2 linked regions of the Breoghania sp. L-A4 genome follow. The main gene of each other region encodes a partner of the protein of the gene in region 2 in a complex. Links are inferred from orthologs where the notes say so. Each region holds a gene or a part of one and is shown on either strand. Other genes may lie near its edges. The genes, in order: ccmE and ccmB.

What was found.
Region 1: the proteins of ccmB (region 2) and ccmE are in contact, whole or in part, in a solved structure (PDB 8CE8), measured with the Escherichia coli proteins. The link is inferred for Breoghania sp. L-A4 from one-to-one orthologs.

Annotation. Positions count from the first base shown.
Region 1 is NZ_CP031841.1:1,663,897-1,675,862, reverse strand. The notes cover bases 5,241-8,042. They hold ccmE (cytochrome c maturation protein CcmE), read right to left. Parts: upstream 6,963-8,042; coding sequence 6,519-6,962; downstream 5,241-6,518. Other genes in these bases: ccmI (c-type cytochrome biogenesis protein CcmI), read right to left, coding at 7,030-8,042; D1F64_RS07800 (heme lyase CcmF/NrfE family subunit), read right to left, coding at 5,241-6,464. In the rest of the region: D1F64_RS07825 (ATP-binding protein), read right to left, coding at 1-685; D1F64_RS07820 (response regulator transcription factor), read right to left, coding at 682-1,365; D1F64_RS07815 (Do family serine endopeptidase), read right to left, coding at 1,575-3,122; D1F64_RS07810 (hypothetical protein), read right to left, coding at 3,364-3,933; D1F64_RS07805 (cytochrome c-type biogenesis protein), read right to left, coding at 3,963-4,460; more of D1F64_RS07800, read right to left, coding at 4,485-5,240; more of ccmI, read right to left, coding at 8,043-8,208; D1F64_RS07785 (hypothetical protein), read right to left, coding at 8,555-10,045; D1F64_RS07780 (RT0821/Lpp0805 family surface protein), read right to left, coding at 10,280-10,747; D1F64_RS07775 (sensor histidine kinase), read right to left, coding at 10,990-11,966. UniProt on the Escherichia coli protein: Heme chaperone required for the biogenesis of c-type cytochromes. Transiently binds heme delivered by CcmC and transfers the heme to apo-cytochromes in a process facilitated by CcmF and CcmH.
Region 2 is NZ_CP031841.1:222,470-231,637, forward strand. What follows is about bases 3,777-6,548. They hold ccmB (heme exporter protein CcmB), read right to left. Parts: upstream 5,607-6,548; coding sequence 4,947-5,606; downstream 3,777-4,946. Other genes in these bases: D1F64_RS01105 (DsbE family thiol:disulfide interchange protein), read right to left, coding at 3,777-3,876; ccmD (heme exporter protein CcmD), read right to left, coding at 3,873-4,091; D1F64_RS01115 (heme ABC transporter permease), read right to left, coding at 4,105-4,878; ccmA (heme ABC exporter ATP-binding protein CcmA), read right to left, coding at 5,645-6,298; D1F64_RS01130 (cupin domain-containing protein), read right to left, coding at 6,462-6,548. Outside these bases: D1F64_RS01090 (ferredoxin--NADP reductase), read right to left, coding at 1-467; D1F64_RS22970 (hypothetical protein), read left to right, coding at 457-924; D1F64_RS01095 (ammonium transporter), read left to right, coding at 1,015-2,244; D1F64_RS01100 (DUF1223 domain-containing protein), read right to left, coding at 2,339-3,100; more of D1F64_RS01105, read right to left, coding at 3,274-3,776; more of D1F64_RS01130, read right to left, coding at 6,549-6,923; aconitate hydratase AcnA, read left to right, coding at 7,389-9,168. UniProt on the Escherichia coli protein: Required for the export of heme to the periplasm for the biogenesis of c-type cytochromes.

The sequences.
Region 1 (11,966 bases), 1.4 Mb from region 2 along the record:
TGGCGTTGACGTTTTCCGACAGCCGGTCGAACTCGTCGCCCGATCCCGTCACCTGCAGCCGGCGCGACAGATCGCCCGCCATGATGCGGCGGCTGGTTTTCGACACGGAGTCGATGCGCTGCAGCACGCGTCGGCCGACAAACACCCAGCTGAGGATTGCCAGCGCGCCAACGACCACCATGATCCACCTCAGCGCATCGTCGATCACCTTGCGGAAGCGCTTGCCTTCCGAGACGTCGCGGCCGACCAGCAGATAGAAATTCCCCGGCATCGGGAACACCTGCACCACCGCCTCATACGCATCGTCGTCACCCCCGCCCTCGCGCCTGTAGCGCACCATGCGCAGGCCGTCGGGCGGATTCGCGAACACATCCTCGTCGATGTGGGCGATGTTGCCGGTGAGCACGTTTCCCGCGAAATCGGTGATCAGATACAGGCTGGCGCCGGGCTGGCGGGAGCGCCGCTCGACGACACTGGCCAGCCGCCGCAATCCGCCCTGGCGGTATTGCTCGCTCAGTCCCTTGACCTCGGCGTCGATGGTCTGGTTGAGCTGGTCGCGCATCATCTGGCTCGTGGCGTGGCCGATGTAGAAGACCAGCCCGACCGCGAACAGCGCGAAGACCGCCAGATAGGCGGCCGACAGCTTGAAGGCGGTGGTGCGGACGAGTCTCGACAGCGTATTCACGGACGCGCCTCGTCGCGAATGGTGTAGCCCGCGCCGCGAACGGTGTGCAGCAGCGGCCTGTCGAATCCCTTGTCGATCTTGCCGCGCAGCCGCGAGATATGCACGTCGATCACGTTGGTCTGCGGATCGAAATGATAGTCCCAGACGTTTTCCAGCAGCATCGTCCGGGTGACGACCTGGCCGGCGTGCTTCATCAGGTATTCCAGCAGACGAAACTCGCGCGGCTGCAGCGGAATGACCTCCTCGCCGCGCAGCACGGTGTGCGCCAGCCGGTCGAGCTGCAGGTCGCCCACCTTGTAGGTGGTGTCGACGTCGGCGGGACGGTTGCGCCGGCCAAGCGCCTCGACGCGGGCCAGCAGTTCGGAAAAGGCATAGGGTTTCGTCAGATAGTCGTCGCCGCCGGCGCGCAGGCCGGTCACCCGGTCGTCGACCTGACCGAGCGCGGAGAGGATCAGGATCGGCGTCGTGTCGCCGGTCGTCTTCAGTCCCTCGATCACCGACAGCCCGTCGCGGCGCGGCAGCATCCGGTCCACGACCAGCACGTCGTAGTCGTTCTCGCTGGCCTTGAAGAAACCCTCCTCGCCGTCGAACGCCGGATCGGCGACGTGGCCCGCCTCCTTCAGCGCCTTGACGAGATAGGCCGCCGCCTCGCGGTCGTCTTCGATGATCAGGATACGCATGACTTACCTGCTGGGTTTCGCTGCCGGGCACTGGGGCGCCGCGCATGATCCGCGCGGCTGGCGCCATGGCGCCGAATCCGCTCCGCCCGTTCCCTATATAGGCGCTTTGCAGCGGGAAAGAAAAAGCGGCAGGTTCTGGGGAGAACCTGCCGCCGATACGGCCTCGCCTGCGTCGGGGGACGACGAATGACTGCGGCGAGGCCGGTTCGTCAGGCCTTGGGCGCGGGGATCGCGACGAAGCGCGAGCGCTCGCCGGTGATGATCCGCAGCAGAACCGCCTTGCGGCCCTCGCTCTCGGCCTTGTCGAAGCTGGCCGCAACATCCTCTGGCGTCGTCACGGCCTCACCGCCGGCTTCAACGATGACGTCGCCCTGGCGCAGGCCCTTGCGGCCGGCCGGGCCATCGGGGTCGATGTCGGCAATCACCACACCGTCCTGGTCCAGGCCCGCCTCACGGGCATTGGCCAGTTCCAGACCCAGCGCGTCGAGCGAGGCCGTCTTCTCCGGGCTCACGTCGTCCGCGGAGACCGCGGCCTGCTGACCGGGAAGCGTGCCGAGTTCGACGGTGACGTCCTTCTCCGCGCCGTCGCGCCACACCGTGACGTCGACAGAGGAGCCAGGCGCATAGCTGGCGATCATCCGGGCGAGTTGGCGCGGACCCTTCACCGTCTTGCCGTCGACCGCGACGATCGCGTCGCCGGTCTCGATGCCGGCCGCCTTGGCGGGACCGTCGGCGGGAGTGTCGGCGACCAGCGCGCCGCGTGCGTCCTCAAGGCCCAGACCGTCGGCGATGTCACGCGACACCGGCTGGATCTGCACGCCAAGCCATCCGCGCACCACCTGACCGTCGTCCTTCAGATCGGCGACGATCTGCTTGGCGGTATCAGCCGGAATGGCAAACGCGATGCCGACGTTGCCGCCCGACGGCGAGAAGATCGCCGCGTTGATGCCGATGACCTCGCCCTTGGTGTTGAAGGCGGGTCCGCCCGAGTTGCCCCGGTTCACCGGCGCATCGATCTGGATGAAATCGTCGTAAGGGCCCGCGCCGATGTCACGGCCGCGCGCCGAGACGATGCCGGCGGTGACCGAGCCGCCGAGACCGAAGGGATTGCCCACGGCGACGACCCACTGGCCGACCTGCGGCGCCTCGGGGGCGAATTCGACGTAGGTGAAGTCCTGGTCGCCGTTCTCAACCTTCAAGAGCGCCAGATCCGTGCGCTCGTCGGCGCCGATCAGCTTGGCGTCGAGTTCCCGGCCGTCGTCCATGACCACGGTGAAGCTGCTGCCGCGCTCGACAACATGCTGGTTGGTCACGATGTAGCCGTCGGCGGAAATGAAGAAGCCGGAACCCTGCGACATGCCGAAGCGGCGCGGATGGCGGCGCTCGCCGCGCTCTTTGCCACCACGCTCATCGCGCCAGAAGCGGCGGAACGGATGGTCCTTGGGAAGGTCCTCGAAGAACTCCGGCGGAGTGCCGAAGCCGAAGCGGCGCTCGTGACGTTCGCCACGGCGGTCGTCATCGCGCTTGCCACGGTGCTCGCCACGTCGACCGTCGCGGCGGCCGTCGCGCGGGCCGTCGATCTCGCCGGTCACCTTGACGCTGACCACCGCCGGCTGCACGGCTTTGACGACGGCTGTGAAATCGGCCGGGGCCTGGGCGTCGACGCGCACCGGAGCGGCGAGGGCGAACTGGCCGGACGGCACAAGCGTCTGCGCGGTCAGAACGCCGGTCACCGCGATCGCCAGCGCACCGGCCATCAGCCGCGTGCGGTTGCGGCGCAGAACGCCGGTGACTGTGCGCGGTGCCTGATTGGGTGTCTTCTCGGGGAAGAATGGCTCATGGGGGTAACTCCGTTTCGAAGGTCAGATCTCGCGGACCGGGTGTTGCGGGGAGAACACCGCGATCCTTGAGACGCACTCTGACGGAGCGAGCCTTACAGCTCTCTGTCGGGGGATTACAAGTTGGTAAGGTTGGGAGAATGCAGCCGCGCTTGGTCCATCAGAGACAGGGATTGGACACAGGCAGCTTGGGTGATGCGAAGAGTTCGTCAAACCGCTCCTTTTCGAGCAGGCCGGGTACCATCATCCGGACATTCTCTAGCTTCGAACATGACCTGCCGCGTTGCACCACCTTCGCGACAGCGGCTTCGTAGGCTTCGCTCGCCTTGTTCGCGGCGGCCGGCGGAAAGGCACTTTTCGCATAGAATCCAAGAAGGCGCGAGCGCTGGTCGGCAAAGGCGCGAGCCTCCTCCTTGCTCATCAAACTTGGACAAATACGCGCTGCTGCATCGATCTCGACGAAAAAATAGGTCAAGCACCCGATGGCGTCGGTCGGATCTGTACCAACATATCCCTTGTTGGTATGCCGCACCGTGATCCCGCTCGGTAAAACCAGCGTTTCAACTCCGTCGGAAGAGACTGTGACACGGTCGGCGTGGCGCTCGAAAAGCGCCGGATAATCGACCAGCCCGAGCGGATCAGCAAATGCGGAAGAAGTCGTAGCGACCAGCACGAGAAGAAAACCGGTCGCGAGGCAAGAGCACGCCTTGGCGAGAATTCGCAATCCCATGGCACACCCTCTCCTCCTCATGATGCCCCCTACCCCTCCATCACGCGCTTGAGCTCCGCCTGTTCCGCCTCGCTGAGCGGTTCCACGCCCGCGCTGCGGGCCGCGGCCTTGTTGCGGCTCGCGCGGAAGACCAGAAAACCGCCCAGCAGCAGCGCCAGCGGCGCGCCGAGCCACAGGGCCAGGGTGTGCAGGGCGAAGCGGGGTTTGAGCAGCACGAATTCGCCGTAGCGGTCGACCAGATAGTCGATGACCTCGCCGTCGCTGTCGCCTTCCTTCAGGCGCTCGCGCACCAGGATGCGCAGGTCGCGGGCCAGCGGCGCGTCGCTGTCGTCGATCGACTGGTTCTGGCACACCATGCAGCGCAGCTCCTTCGACAACGCGCGGGCCCGGTGCTCCAGCACCGGATCGCTGAGCACCTCGTCGGGCTGCACCGCAAGCGCCGGACCGGCGCACAGGAGCGTCATGGCGCCGGCAGTTGCCAGCGTCAGAACCAGGGCCACCGTGAAGGTGGAAAGCGCCCGGCGCATCGCGTAATCCCTCATCTCGCGCCCCTACTCCGCCGCGACAGGGGCCGCGCGGCGCGCGGGCCTGGGCGCGCCGACGCGCAAGCGGCGATCTGATAACGACACCAGTCCGCCGAACACCATGATTATCGAGCCGAGCCAGATCAGCGTCACCAGCGGCTTGTCGTAGCCGCGCACGGTGATGCCGCCGCCATCCTGCACGTCGCCCAGCGACACATAGAGCTGGTTCAGGCCGAACGTCTTGATATCGGCCTCGGTCGTCGGCATCTGGCGGGCGGGGTAGAAGCGTTTCGTCGGCTTCATCTCCGCCACCACCACGCCGCCGCGGCGCACGGTGAACTGGGCGACATCCTCACGGAAATTCGCGCCCCGCGCCGGCGTCAATCCCTCGAACGTCGCCTCGTATTTGCCGATCGTCACGCTCCCGCCGGGCTTGACCACCTCGATGGTCTCGCTCTGCCAGGCGGTGACCGCCACCATGCCGAGCACCGACACGCCGACGCCGAAGTGGGCGATCGCTGTGCCCCAGACCGAGCGCGGCAGGCCGATGGCGCGGCGCAGCGACTGGCCCGGAGGCAGCGAGAACAGCTTCGTGCGCACCGCAAGCTCGCTCATCGAGCCGACCATGACCCACACGGCGGCGCCCACGCCCAGCGGCGCCAGCACCCCGGCCTCGCCGTTCAGCCAGGCGGCGAATACCGCCACCAGGATCGCAAGCCCGAGAACCGCCAACAGCCGCTGCGAGGCGGCCAGCAGATCGCCGCGCTTCCACGCCAGCAGGGGGCCGAAGGGTATCGCCACCATCAGCGGCGCGACCAGCGGAATGAAAGTCAGGTTGAAGAACGGCGCGCCGACGGAAATCTTCTCGCCGGTGATGGCGTCCAGCGCCAAGGGGTACAGCGTGCCGACGAAGACGGCGGCGCAGGCGGCGGTGAGGAACAGGTTGTTGAAGATCAGCGCGCCCTCGCGCGAGATCGGCGCGAACAGCCCGCCCTGCTTGAGCAGCGGCGCGCGCCAGGCGAACAGTGCCAGCGATCCGCCGATGAAGACGATCAGAATGCCGAGGATGAAGATGCCGCGCTCGGGATCGGTGGCGAATGTGTGCACCGAGGTCAGCACGCCCGAACGCACCAGAAAGGTGCCCAGCAACGACAGCGAGAAGGTCAGGATGGCCAGCAGTATGGTCCAGATCTTCAGCGCGTCGCGCTTCTCCATCACGATGGCGGAATGCAGCAGCGCGGTGCCCAGGATCCACGGCATGAACGAGGCGTTCTCCACCGGATCCCAGAACCAGAAGCCGCCCCAGCCGAGCTCGTAATAGGCCCAGTAGGAGCCCATGGAGATGCCCAGCGTCATGAACATCCACGCGACCAGCGTCCACGGCCGCATCCAGCGCGCCCAGGCGGCGTCGATGCGGCCTTCCAGCAGGGCTGCGGCGGCAAACGAGAAGGTGATCGAGAAGCCGACGTAGCCGAGGTAGAGCAACGGCGGATGGATCGCCAGGCCGATGTCCTGCAGCAGCGGATTGAGGTCGTTGCCCTCCATCGGCGCCGGGTTCAGGCGCAGGAACGGATTGGAGGTGAACAGGATGAACAGCAGGAAGGCCGAGGCCACCCAGGCCTGCACGCCCAGCACGTTGGCGCGCAGGGTTTCGGGCATGTTGCGGCCGAAGGCGGCGACCAGCGCGCCGAACAGCGCCAGGATCAGCACCCACAGCAGCATCGAGCCCTCGTGGTTGCCCCAGACGCCCGAGATCTTGTAAATCAAGGGCTTGGCGGAATGCGAGTTCTGCCAGACGTTGAGGAGCGAGAAGTCGGACTGCAAGTAGGCCATCGTCAGCGCGGCGAAGGACAGGCCGACGAACAGGAACTGCATGCCGGCCACCGGCGCCGCCACCGCCATCAGCCGCGCGTCGTGCCGGGCCGCGCCCCACACCGGAATCACCGATTGCACCAGCGCCATGACCAGCGCCAGCACCAGCGCGAAATGGCCGAGTTCGTTGATCATACCGGCTCTCCCCTTGCCGCGCGGTTCCTGCCCGCGCGCCGTTGTCAGCAACGGTCAATTGGTTTCCTTGCCCTGCCACACGCCTTTTTCCTTCAGCGCTTCGGCCACTTCCTTGGGCATGTAGTTCTCGTCGTGCTTGGCCAGCACGCTGTCGGCGCGAAAGGTGCCCTCCGGCGTCATCACCCCTTCGGTGACCACGCCCTGGCCCTCGCGAAACAGATCCGGCAGCACGCCCGTGTAGCGCACCGCCACGTCGTGCTCGGTGTCGGTCACGGCAAAGCTCACCGTGGTGCCCTCGCCGCGCACGACAGAGCCTTCCTTGACCAGCCCGCCCAGGCGGATGCGCTGGCCCGGCGCGATGTGCTTCTCCGCCACATCCGAGGGCGACTGGAAGAACACGATCTGGTCCTGCAGCGCCACGAGAATCAGGACGGCGGCCACGGCCAGCACCGCGCCGGCGGCGGCGATCAGCGACAGGCGGCGTTGTTTGCGGGTCATCGGCGGGCCTGCTCCTGCTTCAAACGGACGGTTGTTCCCGCCCCATGGCGGTCGACAGTGTGATGGTTCATGATTTCAGCCCCGCGTCGGCGGCCAGCTTGTCGAGCGTGGACAGAGCCTGCGCGTCTCCGGCCATCGCCGCCTGCGCCTTGGCCAGCGCGCCGCGGGCGGCAGGCTTGTCGCCCAGCACCACATAGGCGCGCACCAGCCGCGTCCATTCCTCCACCGAGCCGCCGTCGGCGCTCAGCCGCTCGTCGAGCCGCGCCACCATGCCGGTGATCATCTCCTGACGGTCACCTTGCGACATCTGCGAGGCCGCGGCGACATCCTCGCCGCTCGGGCCCGGCAACGCGCCGCCCTGCCTGTCGGGCGCCTGTATTGGGGGTTGGCCGGCGATCACGGGCGGTTCGACGCCGAGCTCGGCGAGTTCGGCCTGAGCGGCGGGCACCCAGGGCTCGGTTCCGTCGGCGCCGGACAACAGCGCCTGCCAGGCCTCGATCGCCTCCTCGCGGCGGCCTTCCTGGGCCAGCGCGATGGCGAGAAAGAAGCGAGGTTTCACGGCTTGCGGCTCCAGCGCCACCGCGCGGGTGAAGGCGTCGGCCGCATCCGCCGTGATCATGCCCTGATTGGCGACGACCAGCGCCTCGCCCAGATTGGTCTGCAGGCTCTGGCTTTCGCCCTCGATCCGGATGGCGTTGCGGTAGGCGCGCGCCGCATCATCCGGCCGGCCAAGACGCATGTAGACCGGCGCGACCACCGCCCAGCCGCGGCCGTCCTCGGGGTTGTCGGCCAGATGGCGTTCCACCCGCGCGACCATCACCTCGATATCGGGATTGTCGCTGCTTGCGGCGATGCGGTCAGCCAGCGGCTGGTCGGCCAGTTGCGGCGAGCCCGCCATCAGATAAAGACCCAACGCGCCAAGCGGCACCAGCACAATGGCAGCCGCGCTGGCGATCATGCGGCGCGGCCCCGCGTCATCGCCCTCGCGATGGCTTTCTTCCTCGGCCGCTTCCCGGCGCGAAGCCTGCAGCAGCCGCCGGGCGATTTCCGCGCGCGCGGCTTCCGCTTCCGCCGGCTCGATGACGCCGCGCGCCAGGTCGCGTTCAAGCTCGCCGAGCTGATCCTTGTAGATGGCGACGTCCTGCTGATGGTCGGGCGCCACGGAGCGGCCTCCGCGCGTCAACGGGATGAGCACCGCGAGCGCAGCGAGGACGGTGAGGAAGGCGAACAGAATCCAGATCATCATGGTGCGGCTTTAATAACGCGATTGGACGCGCCTCACATAAGTATCGACAGATCGGCGACATTGTGTCGCTGGGGCACCCAGGGGCCGCCCGACGGAAAGCCTCATCATGCGCCTGTTGAGAACCCCGCCCCGCGTGCTCGCCGCGGACACCATCGGGCAACCACAACCACCGGCGAGGACACCGGACAAGGGCGCGCGGTCCATGGGTAGCATGACCACCACCGGATCGGCACAAATTGTTTGGAATGAATATAAGGTACGCCCCCGCACGCCGCAATCAGCCAAGCTGACGCATGCCAACGGCTGAGACGTCGCGAACCGCGGTGGATCCGGGGGGCGGCGGGGTTCAGCCGCGCGCGCTTTTCCGCGGCGTATCGGCGAACAGACCGTCTTCGTCGGCGGTGGAGAGATCCTCCCCCTCGCACAGCTTGTCACGGCGCTCGCGCAGACGACGGGCGTAGTCGTCGCCGAAATAGATGGTGCAGAAATCGATCGAGGCGTTAAGCGCCGCCAGACAGGCCCGGCGGTGATCGCCAGTGGCTTCGCGCAGCTTGTCGGCCAGCGCGCGGCTGCCGATGTCGAGCACCTGCTCCACGCTCTGATGCAGCCGCCGCGCCAGTTCACTCACCGCCAGCGCCTCACCGGCGTTGCGCGCGACCAGCAGCAGGCGCAGAATCTGCGCCGCATCGTTGACCGCCGCCGTGTCCTGCACGAAACGGCCATCCTCATCGACCGGCGGGATCTGCATCGCGCGGCGCAACTCGGCGACTGCGCTGTTCAGCGTCTTTGTGACGAATGCCGCCATGTCGGCGCGGGACTTGGCCAGTTGCTCGCGCCATTCCGCCACATCGTCCACGCGTGTCTCGATGTTCAGGTCACGCACCAGATCACCGAAGCCGCGCACCGCATCGACCATGGCCGCGCCGCGCGAGGGATTGCCGCGCGCCTGCTGCGCCACAAGGGTCAGGCGCTGGGTCTCGGCCAGCAGAGCATCGACCAGCGGGCGGTAGGGCGACTTGTGGATCAGATTGGCCTTGCTGGAGCGCGCGGCGCGCGTGGCGAACGCCACCAGCCAGGCGGGGTCTTCCGCGCGGGCCAGCAGCAGGGCCGCCAGCCACCAGGCGCGGCGCGGGTCCTTGCCCACGAATTCCTTGGCCTGCGCAAGCAGGAGATCATCGGTGCGCAGATCCACCGCATCGAGCGTATCGGACAGCCCGTCGGCGAAGGCGGCGATCTCCTTCTGCTGATCGAGAATCGCGTGGACGTCCTCAAGCTCCGCGAGAATGTCGTCGCCGCCGACGCGATAGGCCACCTTCTGCTTCGCCAGCGTGTCGGCGGCCGCCTCGTCGAGCGTCTCGCGCATCGCCTTGAGCGCGATGGCGCGCAGGGCTTCGGAGGCCTTGTCCACGGCCTCTTCCTTGAAGTCGCGCTTGGCGAGTTCCTTCTGCAGGCGAATGATGGCGTCGGGCGCGATGTCGCGTTCCAGCCACAGCCAGATGGCGTCCAGCGAGGGCCGGTAGATCCGGCCCGGCGCCTTGGTGTCCAGCACTTCTGAAATCAGGAAAGGCCGCAGCGGCGCGAAAAAGGCGCGCTTGAGGAGACTGCGCCGGTGGGCGTCGGGCTCGCCGTCCGCTTCGGGCTTGCGGATCAGCGCGCGCGCCGCTTCCAGAATCACGTCGCTCTGGGGGTCGTCCACACCGTTCTCGCGGGCGGCTTCCAGCCCGCGCACGAGCATGGCCAGCGCCCTTCCGGACAGGCCTTCGAGGTAGGAACGGACTTTGAGCGCAATTAGGCTCCGGTCGACCATGAGGACGTCCCAGGCAAGGGGTTGGGGCACGCAATTAATCATTTCCCCTAGGGTGTCGGAAAAAGTTTAATCAAATCTTGCAGATGGAGGAGAAACTGGCGCATTGGCGCGGTTTCTTCCGCTACGGAACGGGACGGCGCCGCCAGCAGCCCGGCGCGCTGGCGGCGATCGGGCCCGAAAAATACGGGCCGCGCACAGCAAAACGGCGCGGCTGATGCCGCGCCGTGTCGTCGCAATAATATTCGTCGTCGAAACCGTCGCGGGCTAGCCCACGGGGCGCCATGTGCCATCGGGCTGGCGGCAGGCGGTGCCGCGCGCCACTTCCGGCTGGCCGTCGATATAGATCGTGTGCGTGTAATCGCGGCAGTCGGCGGAATTGATCCGGTAGGACGGGCCCGGGACCACGTTGCCGCGGCGGCCCGTGTCCGGGTTCTCCCAAGCTGACGGCTGACCGGAACGGTTGTACTCCAGAGCGCGGTATTGGGCATTGTAGGCGTATTCACGGTCACGCTCGTCAAGCGACCGGCCGATCTCGCTGCCGATCATCGAACCGATCACGGCGCCCGCTGCGGTTGCGGCCAGCTGCCCGCTGCCCGCGCCGAACTGCGCTCCGATCACGCCGCCGGCGACGGCGCCGGCCACCGTGCCGATGCCCTGCTTGGGGCCGGTGTCGGTGCAGGCCGCCATGCCAAGTCCGACGGACGCCACAACCGCAACTTTCAAAATCTGCATGTTCTCTTTGTCTCCCGCAGCCCGGGCCCTGAGACCCTGAGGCACATGTCAATATTCCCGTGATTCGGGAAATATCCGTGAGCTTCTCTCGCCCGCCAATTCAAACCAGGACCGGACAGTATTCCGTGTCGCTTCGGGTCCCACAGGTTTGTGGCCGAAGTTGGTCAAGAACTCGGGTTACAACGGTCAACCATCATGACCGGCATTGGTTCCCAAGAACTTTACACGCTTGCCGGGCCACATCACACCGCCGGCAGTTCGAGCCGCGCCGCAAGACCGCCCAGCGGCGTGTCCTCGAGCACGAAGCGGCCGCCATAAAGAGCCGCCAGATCGGCGACGATCGACAGACCAAGGCCGGATCCGGGGACTGTCTCATCCAGCCGGCGGCCGCGCTGCATCGCCTGTTCGCGTTGCGGCGCGGACAGGCCCGGCCCGTCGTCCTCGATGAGAATCGACAGCATCGGCCGGCGCACGTCCTGGTGCGGCGCCAGGGTGACCCGGACCCTCCCCTCGGCCCATTTGCAGGCATTGTCGATGAGGTTTCCCAGCAGTTCCTCGAAATCCTGGCGCTCGCCGCGAAAGCGCAGATCGGGCGGAGCGATGGCCTCGATGCTCAGGTTCCGGCCGCCATGGATCTTGCGCATGGTGCGCACCAGGGCGTCCACGACGGGGGCTGTTTCCGTGGCCACGCCGATGACCCGGCGCTGGGCGGCCATCCGGGCGCGTTCCAGATGATGCTCGATCTGCTGGCGCATCAACGCGGCCTGTTCCGCGAGCTTGCTGTTGCGGGCCTCGTCGCCGCCCGCGCCGCGCACCTCGTTGGTGATGACGCTCAGCGGCGTCTTCAGCGCATGCGCCAGATTGCCCACATGGGCGCGGGCGCGCTCGACGATGTCCCTGTTGGACGCGATCAGCCCGTTGAGCTCGACGGCCAGCGGCGCCAGTTCGCTCGGCAGGTCCTCGTCGATCTGCTCCGCCTCGCCGCGGCGAACGGCGGCGAACGACGCCTTGAGCCGGTTGAGCGGCTTCAGGCCGATGCGCACCTGCAGGAAGATTGCCGCCACGAGTCCCAGTCCGAAAATGCTCAGGGTCAGCGCCACCTGCCCCGCGAATGCCACGGTTTCCTGTGCCAGCGTCGTGGTCTCCCCCGCCACCGCGATGAGCCGCCTGCGGTCGGTTCCGAAATCGACCAGCCGCTGGCTGACACGCACCTCCTCGC
Region 2 (9,168 bases):
TGGGTGAGGATGACTTCCTCGAACTTGTCGTAGGTCTCCGGATCGCGGATCAGGCTGGCGAAGGGCGCGACGCCCGTGCCGGTGGAGAACATGTAGACGCGCTTTCCCGGGATCAGCGCATCGTTGACCAGCGTGCCGGTGGGCTTCTTCTTCATCAGGATCGCATCGCCCGGCTGGATCTTCTCCAGATGCTGGGTCAGCGGGCCGTTCGGCACCTTGATGGAGAAGAACTCCAGTTCCTCGTCCCATGAGGGGCTGGCGATGGAATAGGCGCGAAACAGCGGCTTGCCGTCGATCATCAGGCCGATCATGACGAATTCGCCCGAGCGGAAGCGGAAGCTGGCCGGCCGCGTCATGCGGAAGCGAAACAGCGACTCCGTGTAGTGCTGAACCATGGTGACGGTCTCAACGAAGGTGTTGGCCGGCGCGGCTTCGGTCAGCTCATCCACTTTGGTCATGACGTTCATATTGGGGATCCTGGAAATCGCGGCGGGCGCCGCCGGCACTCGTGTTCATAATCTCGTGCGTTGCGGCACATGGAGCCGGTTGCCGCAGCGGCTGTTTCCCGCAAGCGTTGGTTTTGCCATGAACCGCCGCGGCTTTCAAACGAAACGAAGCAACCGCGGCAATCCGCCCACGGGCAGCATCGCCCTTCAGGCCGGCGCGGCATCGAAGCGTGAGCGCACAGTAGCCGCCGCGCCGCTGCATTGTGTAGCGGCGAACCGCCTAAATATCGGGGCATTTGGGCAAAATTTTTCGCCGCACCGCACCGTTGTGTGGTCAGCCGCAACAGAGAATGCCCCTGATGCCGTTCGCCTATTTTATAAGCAATGTGCCTATAAATATTGCAGTGAATCGAGGGCGCGGCCGGAGTCGATCGGGCAAAACGCCAAAAAATCGCGCAAAGGACCGGTCTTTCTCTAGGCATCTGATTAGTTGGCATGCAGTTTGAATGCAATGACCTCAAATCCGACCGCACAAGCGGTCATCCTGCACAATTTGGGGGCAACTGGAATGACTGATTCATTCGCGGGGGGCGACGTTTTCTTCGTCCTCCTCGGCGCCATACTGGTGTTCGCCATGCACGGCGGCTTCGCGTTTCTCGAAGTCGGCACCGTGCGCCACAAGAACCAGGTCAACGCGCTGGTCAAGATCCTCGTCGATTTCGCTCTGTCCACGCTCGCCTATTTCTTCGTCGGCTACGCGGTTGCCTACGGCACCACGTTCTTTGTCAACGCGGCCGTCCTGTCCGGCACCGTGGCGGGCGGAGCCTTCGAGCCGCAGGGCCTGTCGCTGGTCAAGTTCTTCTTCCTGGCGACCTTTGCCGCCGCCATTCCGGCGATCATCTCCGGCGGCATCGCGGAGCGCATGAAGTTCCTGCCCCAATGCCTGGCGACGGTGGTGCTGGTGGCGCTGGTCTACCCGCTGTTCGAGGGCGTGGTCTGGGGCGGCAATTTCGGCATCCAGGGCTGGCTCGAGGCGACATTCGGCGCGCCGTTCCATGATTTCGCGGGCTCGGTCGTGGTGCACGCGGTCGGCGGTTGGATCGCCCTGGGCGCCGTGCTGCTGCTGGGGCCGCGCATCGGGCGCTACACGAAGGACGGCCGCTCCGTCGGCATTCCGCCGTCCAACATCCCGTGGCTGGCCATGGGGTCGTGGATGCTCTGCGTGGGCTGGTTCGGCTTCAACGTGATGAGCGCGCAATCGCTGCAGGCGGTCACCGGACTCGTGGCGATGAACTCGCTGATGGCCATGGCCGGCGGCATTCTTGCCGCCCTGCTGGTCGGGCGCAACGACCCGGGCTTCGTGCACAACGGCGCGCTGGCCGGCCTCGTCGCCGTCTGCGCGGGTTCCGACATCATGCACCCGATCGGATCGCTGGCCGTCGGCGCGGTCGCCGGCGCGGTATTTGTGAAGGGTTTCATCACCTGCCAGGAGAAGCTGAAGATCGACGACGTGCTCGGTGTCTGGGCGCTGCACGGCATCTGCGGCGCCTGGGGCGGCATCGCGGCCGGCATCTTCGGTCTCACGGCGCTGGGCGGTCTTGGCGGGGTGACGTTCGCCAGCCAGCTCGCGGGCACGCTCGGCGGCGTGGCCTATGCGTTCGCGGCGGGGTTCGTCGTCTACGGCCTGCTGAAATCGGCGACCGGCATCCGCCTCTCCGCCGCCGACGAGCACCAGGGCGCGGATTTGGCGATCCACAAGATCAGCGCCAATCCGGAATACGACGTCACCGGCCGCTGACCACAGCGGTCCGGGACAGACGCACAACGCCCGGCGGAGGACTCCGCCGGGCGTTGTGTTTGAGCAAGAACGTCAGCGGCAGAGCCGCCGGCGGTCACATCGAGGCGCCATGCAGATAGGCCGCGCCGATGATCGGACCGGGGCGGCCGTTGTCTTCCACCTGCACCAGCACGGCGCAGCCGTCGGCGCCCGACTTGAGGATCTCGGATTTCGGCAGCTCGATCACCGCCGCCTTGCGCTTCCACATGCCCACGACTTGCATCGTGCGCACCACATTGTGATAGGTGATCGTCCGGCCGCGGTTCTCGCCGCGCTTGATCACGACGTCCTTGGCGCGGTCGAAGAGCACCAGCCACACGGTCGCCATGGCGGCATCGGTGGCATCGCCCGCCGCGCCAATATCCACGGCCAGCGAATCGGCGGTCATGTGGGCGCCCACGCGGACCGGCAGCCCGCCGCCGATCCGGATCGCCGTGTGGATGCCGTTTGCGTTGCTGCCCACCACGTGGCGGCGGCCGTTGACAACCACCTGCGGCGTGTAGACGGCCCGGTCGCCCCGGGTCTCGGCGTAGGCGCGCTGGCGGGCGCTGTTGTCGGAGCTGGCCAGGGTGTCCTTCCAGCCGAGATAATCCCAGTAGTCGACCGGCAGCGACAGAACCACATAGTCGTCATTCTCGCTGAGGTCGCCGATCAGCCGGTCGGCCGGCGGACACGACGAGCACCCCTGGCTTGTGAACAGCTCGATCACGGCTTTCGGAGCCTCATGCGAGGCGGTGTCGGAACCGGCCGCGGCGGGGTGGCAAGCGAACGCCAGACCAAGCGTTGCCGCGATCATGCGGACTGTCGTCAACGCCATGTCGTTTCTCGTTTTCTGTCTGATTCCCGGTGCGGGAGCCCATTTTTTTGAACACGGGCGCACTTCAGTGAGCGGGACGATAGTATCGGCCCCGATCAATGAAAAGTCACGTTGGGGTGACAGAGTTAATTGGTGTTTTTACGAAGGGTAGCGCCGTTCCGGCGGCACGCCGTCTATGGCGTCGCGGCGAGAACCTTTTCGAGCTGCGGCAGGAACACGCTGCGATAGGACTGCGGCGACAGCGGGCCGATGAACTTGTAGCGAATGCGGCCGTCCGCGCCGATGATGAACGTTTCCGGCACGCCGTACACGCCCCAGTCGATGGCCGCGCGGCCGTTCTCGTCGACGCCGACGCGCTCGTACGGATTGCCCAGCGAGCCGAGAAAGCGGCGCGCGTTCGGCCCCTTGTCCTTGTAGTTGATGCCGGTCAGGGCGATCCGGTCGTCGCGGGCCAGATCCATCAACAGCGGATGCTCGGCGCGGCAGGGCGCGCACCACGAGGCGAAGATGTTGACGACCGATACCCGGCCCTTCAGGTCGGCCGACGCAAGCCCGGGGACGGGCGCGCCGTCCCGCTCGAGCCCGTCGAGCGCCGGCAGAACGAACTCCGGCACGCTCTTGTCGATCAGCGCGGAGGGGATCGCGCTGGTATCCTTGCCGGAGCGCAACTGCACGAAAAACAGCACGGCGAGCAGGCCGAAGACGACAAGCGGCAGCAGCACCAGGACCGGAATCTTCCTGCGCGGAGGCGATGTCTTGTCCGTGGTGTCAGTCATGCTGTTCGTTCTCCGGCGGTCTGGTCTGCGGCAGCCTGCTCCCGTGCGGCCTTGCCGCGCGAGCGCCGTGTGATGCCGCGTGCCTCCAGATCGGAAAGTGCCCGTTTCTGCCGCCGCTGATCGGCGAGCACCCACACGATGACGCCGAGCACCACTGCCAGCGAGATGGCATAGGACGCAAGAATATAGGCGGAATGGGGGCCGAGCGCGGTCATGCGTATGCTCCGGTCATTGCGCGGGCGTCGCGTCGGCCGGCGCCATTGTCGACACGCCCGTCGACGCCGAGGCCTCACGCATCCGCAGCGCGCGGATCCGGCGGCGCAGGATTTCGTTGCGCATGGCCATCAGATGCAGCGTCAGAAACAGCAGCGTAAAGGCCAGCGTCATTACCAGCAGCGGCACCAGGATCGACGGATGCACCGTCGGGCCATCGATCCGCATGACCGACGCCGGCTGGTGCAGCGTGTTCCACCATTCCACCGAGAACTTGATGATCGGGATGTTGATGAAGCCCACCAGAATCAGGATCGCCGCCGCCTTGCCGGCGCGGATCGGATCTTCGATGGTGCGCCACAGGGCGATCAGGCCCAGGTACATGATGAACAGCACCAGCACGGAGGTCAGCCGCGCGTCCCACACCCACCAGGTGCCCCACATGGGCTTGCCCCATAGCGAGCCGGTGACCAGCGACAGGAAGGTGAAGGCCGCGCCGAGCGGCGCCGCCGCCTTGGCGGAGACGTCGGCCAGCGGATGCTTCCAGACCAGCGTCCCGATCGCCGAGGCGGCCATCAGCGAGTAACAGAACATGCCGAGCCAGGCGAAGGGCACGTGAATGAACATGATCTTCACCGTGGCGCCCTGCTGATAGTCGTCGGGCGCCACGAAAAAGGTCAGGTAGAGGCCCACCGCGAAGGCGGCCACGGTCATGCCCGCGAGCCACGGAACAATCCGGTTCGCCAGCGCCAAAAAACGGGTCGGGTTTGCCAAGTCGATGAGTGCCATGGAACCGTTCTAAACCGGGAACGCGGCCGCATCAATGCGGCGATCCGCGCAGCCCATCGCTCGCCCCGTCAATCGGACGAGAACCTGAGTGCCGCGGCCGCCGCAAGCGGTCCGATCACCGCCGATATGAGGGTTAGCGCGCAGAGGATCAAGAAGGGCGTGCGGAACGGGACGGAGATGGAAATCGCCGCGGTCGCGGCACTCACGCCGAAGATCAGCACGGGAATCGTCAGCGGCAGCACCAGGATCGCCAGCAGCAGCCCGCCACGCCGCAGACTGACGGTCAGCGCCGCGCCGATGCCGCCGATCAGCGTCAGCGCCGGGGTGCCCACGAAAAGCGTTGCGGTGACCGCCGCGATGGCCATTGGCTCGAGATTGAGAAACACCGCCAGCAAGGGCGCGGCGATGACCAGCGGCAGCCCCGTGGCGGTCCAGTGCGCCAGGCATTTGACCAGCACCACCAGCTCCAGCGGCTGGCCGGACATCAGCAAAAGATCGAGCGAGCCGTCGTCGCGGTCAGCCTGAAACAGCCGGTCAAGCCCCAGCAGCGTCGCCAGCAGGGCGCCGATCCACAAAATCGCCGGGCCGATTCGCGCCAGCAGATTGAGGTCGGGGCCGATGCCGAAGGGGACCACCGTGATCACGCACAGAAAGAACAGCACGCCCATGAGGGCGCTGCCGCCGACGCGCACGGCGAGCTGCATTTCGCGCACGAACAGGCTCAGCATCGGTGAGCGCGTCGCCGGTGACGAAACGGGCGGCACGCTCATGCGAAGGCCTCCTCGTCCGCGGGGTCGTCGCCGCCCGCTCCCGGTTGCATCCAGAGCGCCCGGGCGCCGTCGAGCGGCAGATCCGCGTGGGTGGCGGCAATGATCAGCCCGCCCGAGGCCAGGTGCTCCTGCATGATTGTGATCAACGCCTGTTCGGAGGCCGCGTCGAGCGCCGATGTCGGCTCGTCGAGCAGCCAGACGGGGCGATGAGAGACCAGAAGCCGCGACAGCGACAGCCGCCGGCGCTGGCCCGCGGACAGATAGGCGGCGGGCAGATGGGCGATGTCGGCCAGCCCGACGCGATCCAGCGCCTGATCGACCGTGACAGAGGGATGGCCGTGAAAATCGCGCCAGAAGCCGAGATTCTCGGCCACCGTCATCGGCGTCTTGAGCGCATCGGAATGGCCGAAATAGTGGCAGCGCGCGCCGATACCCTCGGCCGCCTCTTCCTCACCGGTCCGTTCGATGCGGATCGTTCCTTCCGCCGCAGGCACCAGCCCGGCGATGGTGCGCAGCAGACTGGACTTGCCCACGCCATTGGGCCCGCGCACCAGCAAGGCTTCGCCGGCGAGGACCGAAAACGACAGCTCCGCGAAGACCTGCCGTCCACCACGGTCCACGGCGAGTCGGTCGGCAACCAGCTTGAGCATGTTTCTCCCGCGCGATGACACCGGCCAAGCGGCCGCCGGTGAGGGCGATTCAGACACTTGCGCGGCACATTGGCCCGCACCACTCCGGCCCGCAACGCGGGCGTGCGTCACCATGCCCGCGCCCGCGCATTCGTCAAGGGGCGGGACTTGAACGCACCTGAATTCAGGGGCGAATCACGTTGGGCACGCCATCGACGCCCATGAAGATCGCCAGAATCCGCGTCGGCACGTCGCCGGTGGCCTTGCCGTTGTGCCACGTGTGGATGGCTTCCATGAAGGCGTCGCCGGCCTTGTAGACCTTGGTGATCTCCGTGCCGCCGGTCTCGTAGGTCAGCGTCACCTCGCCTTCCATGATGTAGCCATAGGTCGGCACCGGATGCATGTGGCGCCCGGTCGCCTCGCCGGGCTTCATGGTGACGATCAGCGACGACATCTTCAGCGGACCAGACGGATAATGCAGAAGCTGGCCGATGTTCGTCTTGTCGCCTTCCAGAAGATCGATGACCCGTTTGTACTCGGCGCCGGCCGTTCCGGCGGTGTCCTTGGCGTCCTTGGCGGCGACCGGGACGGCGAAGCCCATGGCAAGGATGAGAGACAGAGCGGCGGCGCGACGATGCAGTCTCATGAAAGCGTTCCCGAATCTTTGGACAATCATCCCCGCTTCATGCCCGAGAAAAGTTAAATATCGCTCGTTTTCCGGGCAATTTCGACAAAATCGGCCATTCGCCTTTCGTCACTCTGGAATGGCTCCAAAAAATTCGCTATAGGGCGGCAACTTCCGCCGGCGACCGGATGACACCGCCCAACGGGCTGCCCCTTCCGCGGCTTGCCGGCGCATCCGGCCCGGCGCGCAACGGGCCGTCAATGATTTCCGGTTATGTCGGCATCCTTGCCGGCCCGTCCTGTGGATCGATTATGGCTGAATTTCCCCATTCAGACAAAGCGACCCATGGGCTCCATTGGCGAACCAGCTGATCTTGTGTACAATGGTGTACGATTTTACAGGATCAAGCCGCCAGGCAGATAAATCTCGTGTGGCGCTCCGCCGGTGGACGGGGGCCGCGCACGAACGTTAAAGGGATCGCCAGCCGTGACGACACAATCGCTCGACAGCTTCAAATGCCGCAAGACCCTGCAGGTCGGTGACAAGAGCTACACCTATTTCTCGCTGCCCGACGCGGAGAAGAACGGCCTGGAGGGGATCTCCCGGCTTCCGTTCTCCCTGAAGGTGCTGCTGGAGAACCTGCTGCGCTTCGAGGACGACCGCACGGTCAAGGCGGACGACATCCGCGCCGTCGCCACGTGGCTGGTGACGCGCAAGTCGACCCAGGAGATCGCCTACCGCCCGGCGCGCGTGCTGATGCAGGACTTCACCGGCGTTCCCGCCGTGGTCGATCTCGCCGCGATGCGCGACGCGGCCGTGAAGCTCGGCGGCGACCCCAAGAAGGTCAACCCGCTGGTGCCGGTTGATCTGGTCATCGATCACTCGGTGATGATCGACTATTTCGGCACGCCGGACGCCTTCAGGAAAAACGTCGAGATGGAATACAAGCGCAACGGCGAGCGCTACGAGTTCCTGCGCTGGGGCCAGTCGGCGTTTGACAACTTCCGTGCCGTGCCGCCGGGAACCGGCATCTGCCATCAGGTGAACCTGGAATACCTGGCGCAGACCGTCTGGACCAAGGAAGAGAACGGCGAGACCATCGCCTATCCGGACACGCTGGTGGGCACCGATTCGCACACCACCATGGTCAACGGCCTGGCCGTTCTGGGCTGGGGCGTGGGTGGCATCGAGGCCGAGGCTGCGATGCTCGGCCAGCCGATCTCCATGATGATCCCGGAAGTCGTCGGCTTCCGCCTTGACGGCAAGCTCAACGAAGGCATCACCGCCACCGATCTGGTGCTGCGGGTGGTGGAAATGCTGCGCGCCAAGGGCGTGGTCGGCAAGTTCGTCGAGTTCTACGGCCCAGGCCTGGACAACCTGTCCATCGAGGACGCGGCGACCATCGCCAACATGGCGCCGGAATACGGCGCGACCTGCGGCTTCTTCCCTGTCGACAACGAAACGATCGGTTATCTGAAATCCACCGGCCGCGACGCCGACCGGGTGGCGCTGGTGGAAGCCTATGCCAAGGCGCAGGGCATGTTCCGCACCTCGGACGCAGCCGATCCGGTGTTCACTGAAACGCTGGGCCTCGACATTTCCACCGTGGTGCCGTCGATCTCCGGGCCGAAGCGCCCGCAGGACCGCATCAGCCTGTCGGACGCCGCCACCGGCTTCGTCAAGACCATGACCGACGAGTTCAACAAGGCGGCCGATGTCACCAAGCGCGTTCCCGTCAAGGGCCGCGACCATGATCTGGGCAACGGCGACGTTGTGATCGCCGCCATCACGTCCTGCACCAACACCTCCAATCCCTCCGTGCTGATCGGCGCGGGCCTCGTGGCGCGCAACGCGCTCGCCAAGGGCCTGAAGGTCAAGCCGTGGGTGAAGACCTCGCTGGCGCCCGGCTCGCAGGTGGTCACCGACTATCTCGAGAAGGCCGGCTTGCAGGGCGATCTCGACGCGCTCGGCTTCTCGCTCGCCGGCTACGGCTGCACCACCTGCATCGGCAACTCCGGCCCGCTGCCGGAGGAAATCTCCGAGGCCATCGCCGAGCACGACCTGATCGCCTGCTCGGTGCTCTCGGGCAACCGCAACTTTGAGGGCCGCGTCAATCCGGACGTGCGCGCCAACTACCTGGCCTCGCCGCCGCTGGTTGTCGCCTACGCCATCGCCGGCAACCTGAACGTCGACATCACCACGGAGTCGCTGGGCGACGACAAGGACGGCAACCCGGTGTACCTCAAGGACATCTGGCCGACGACGC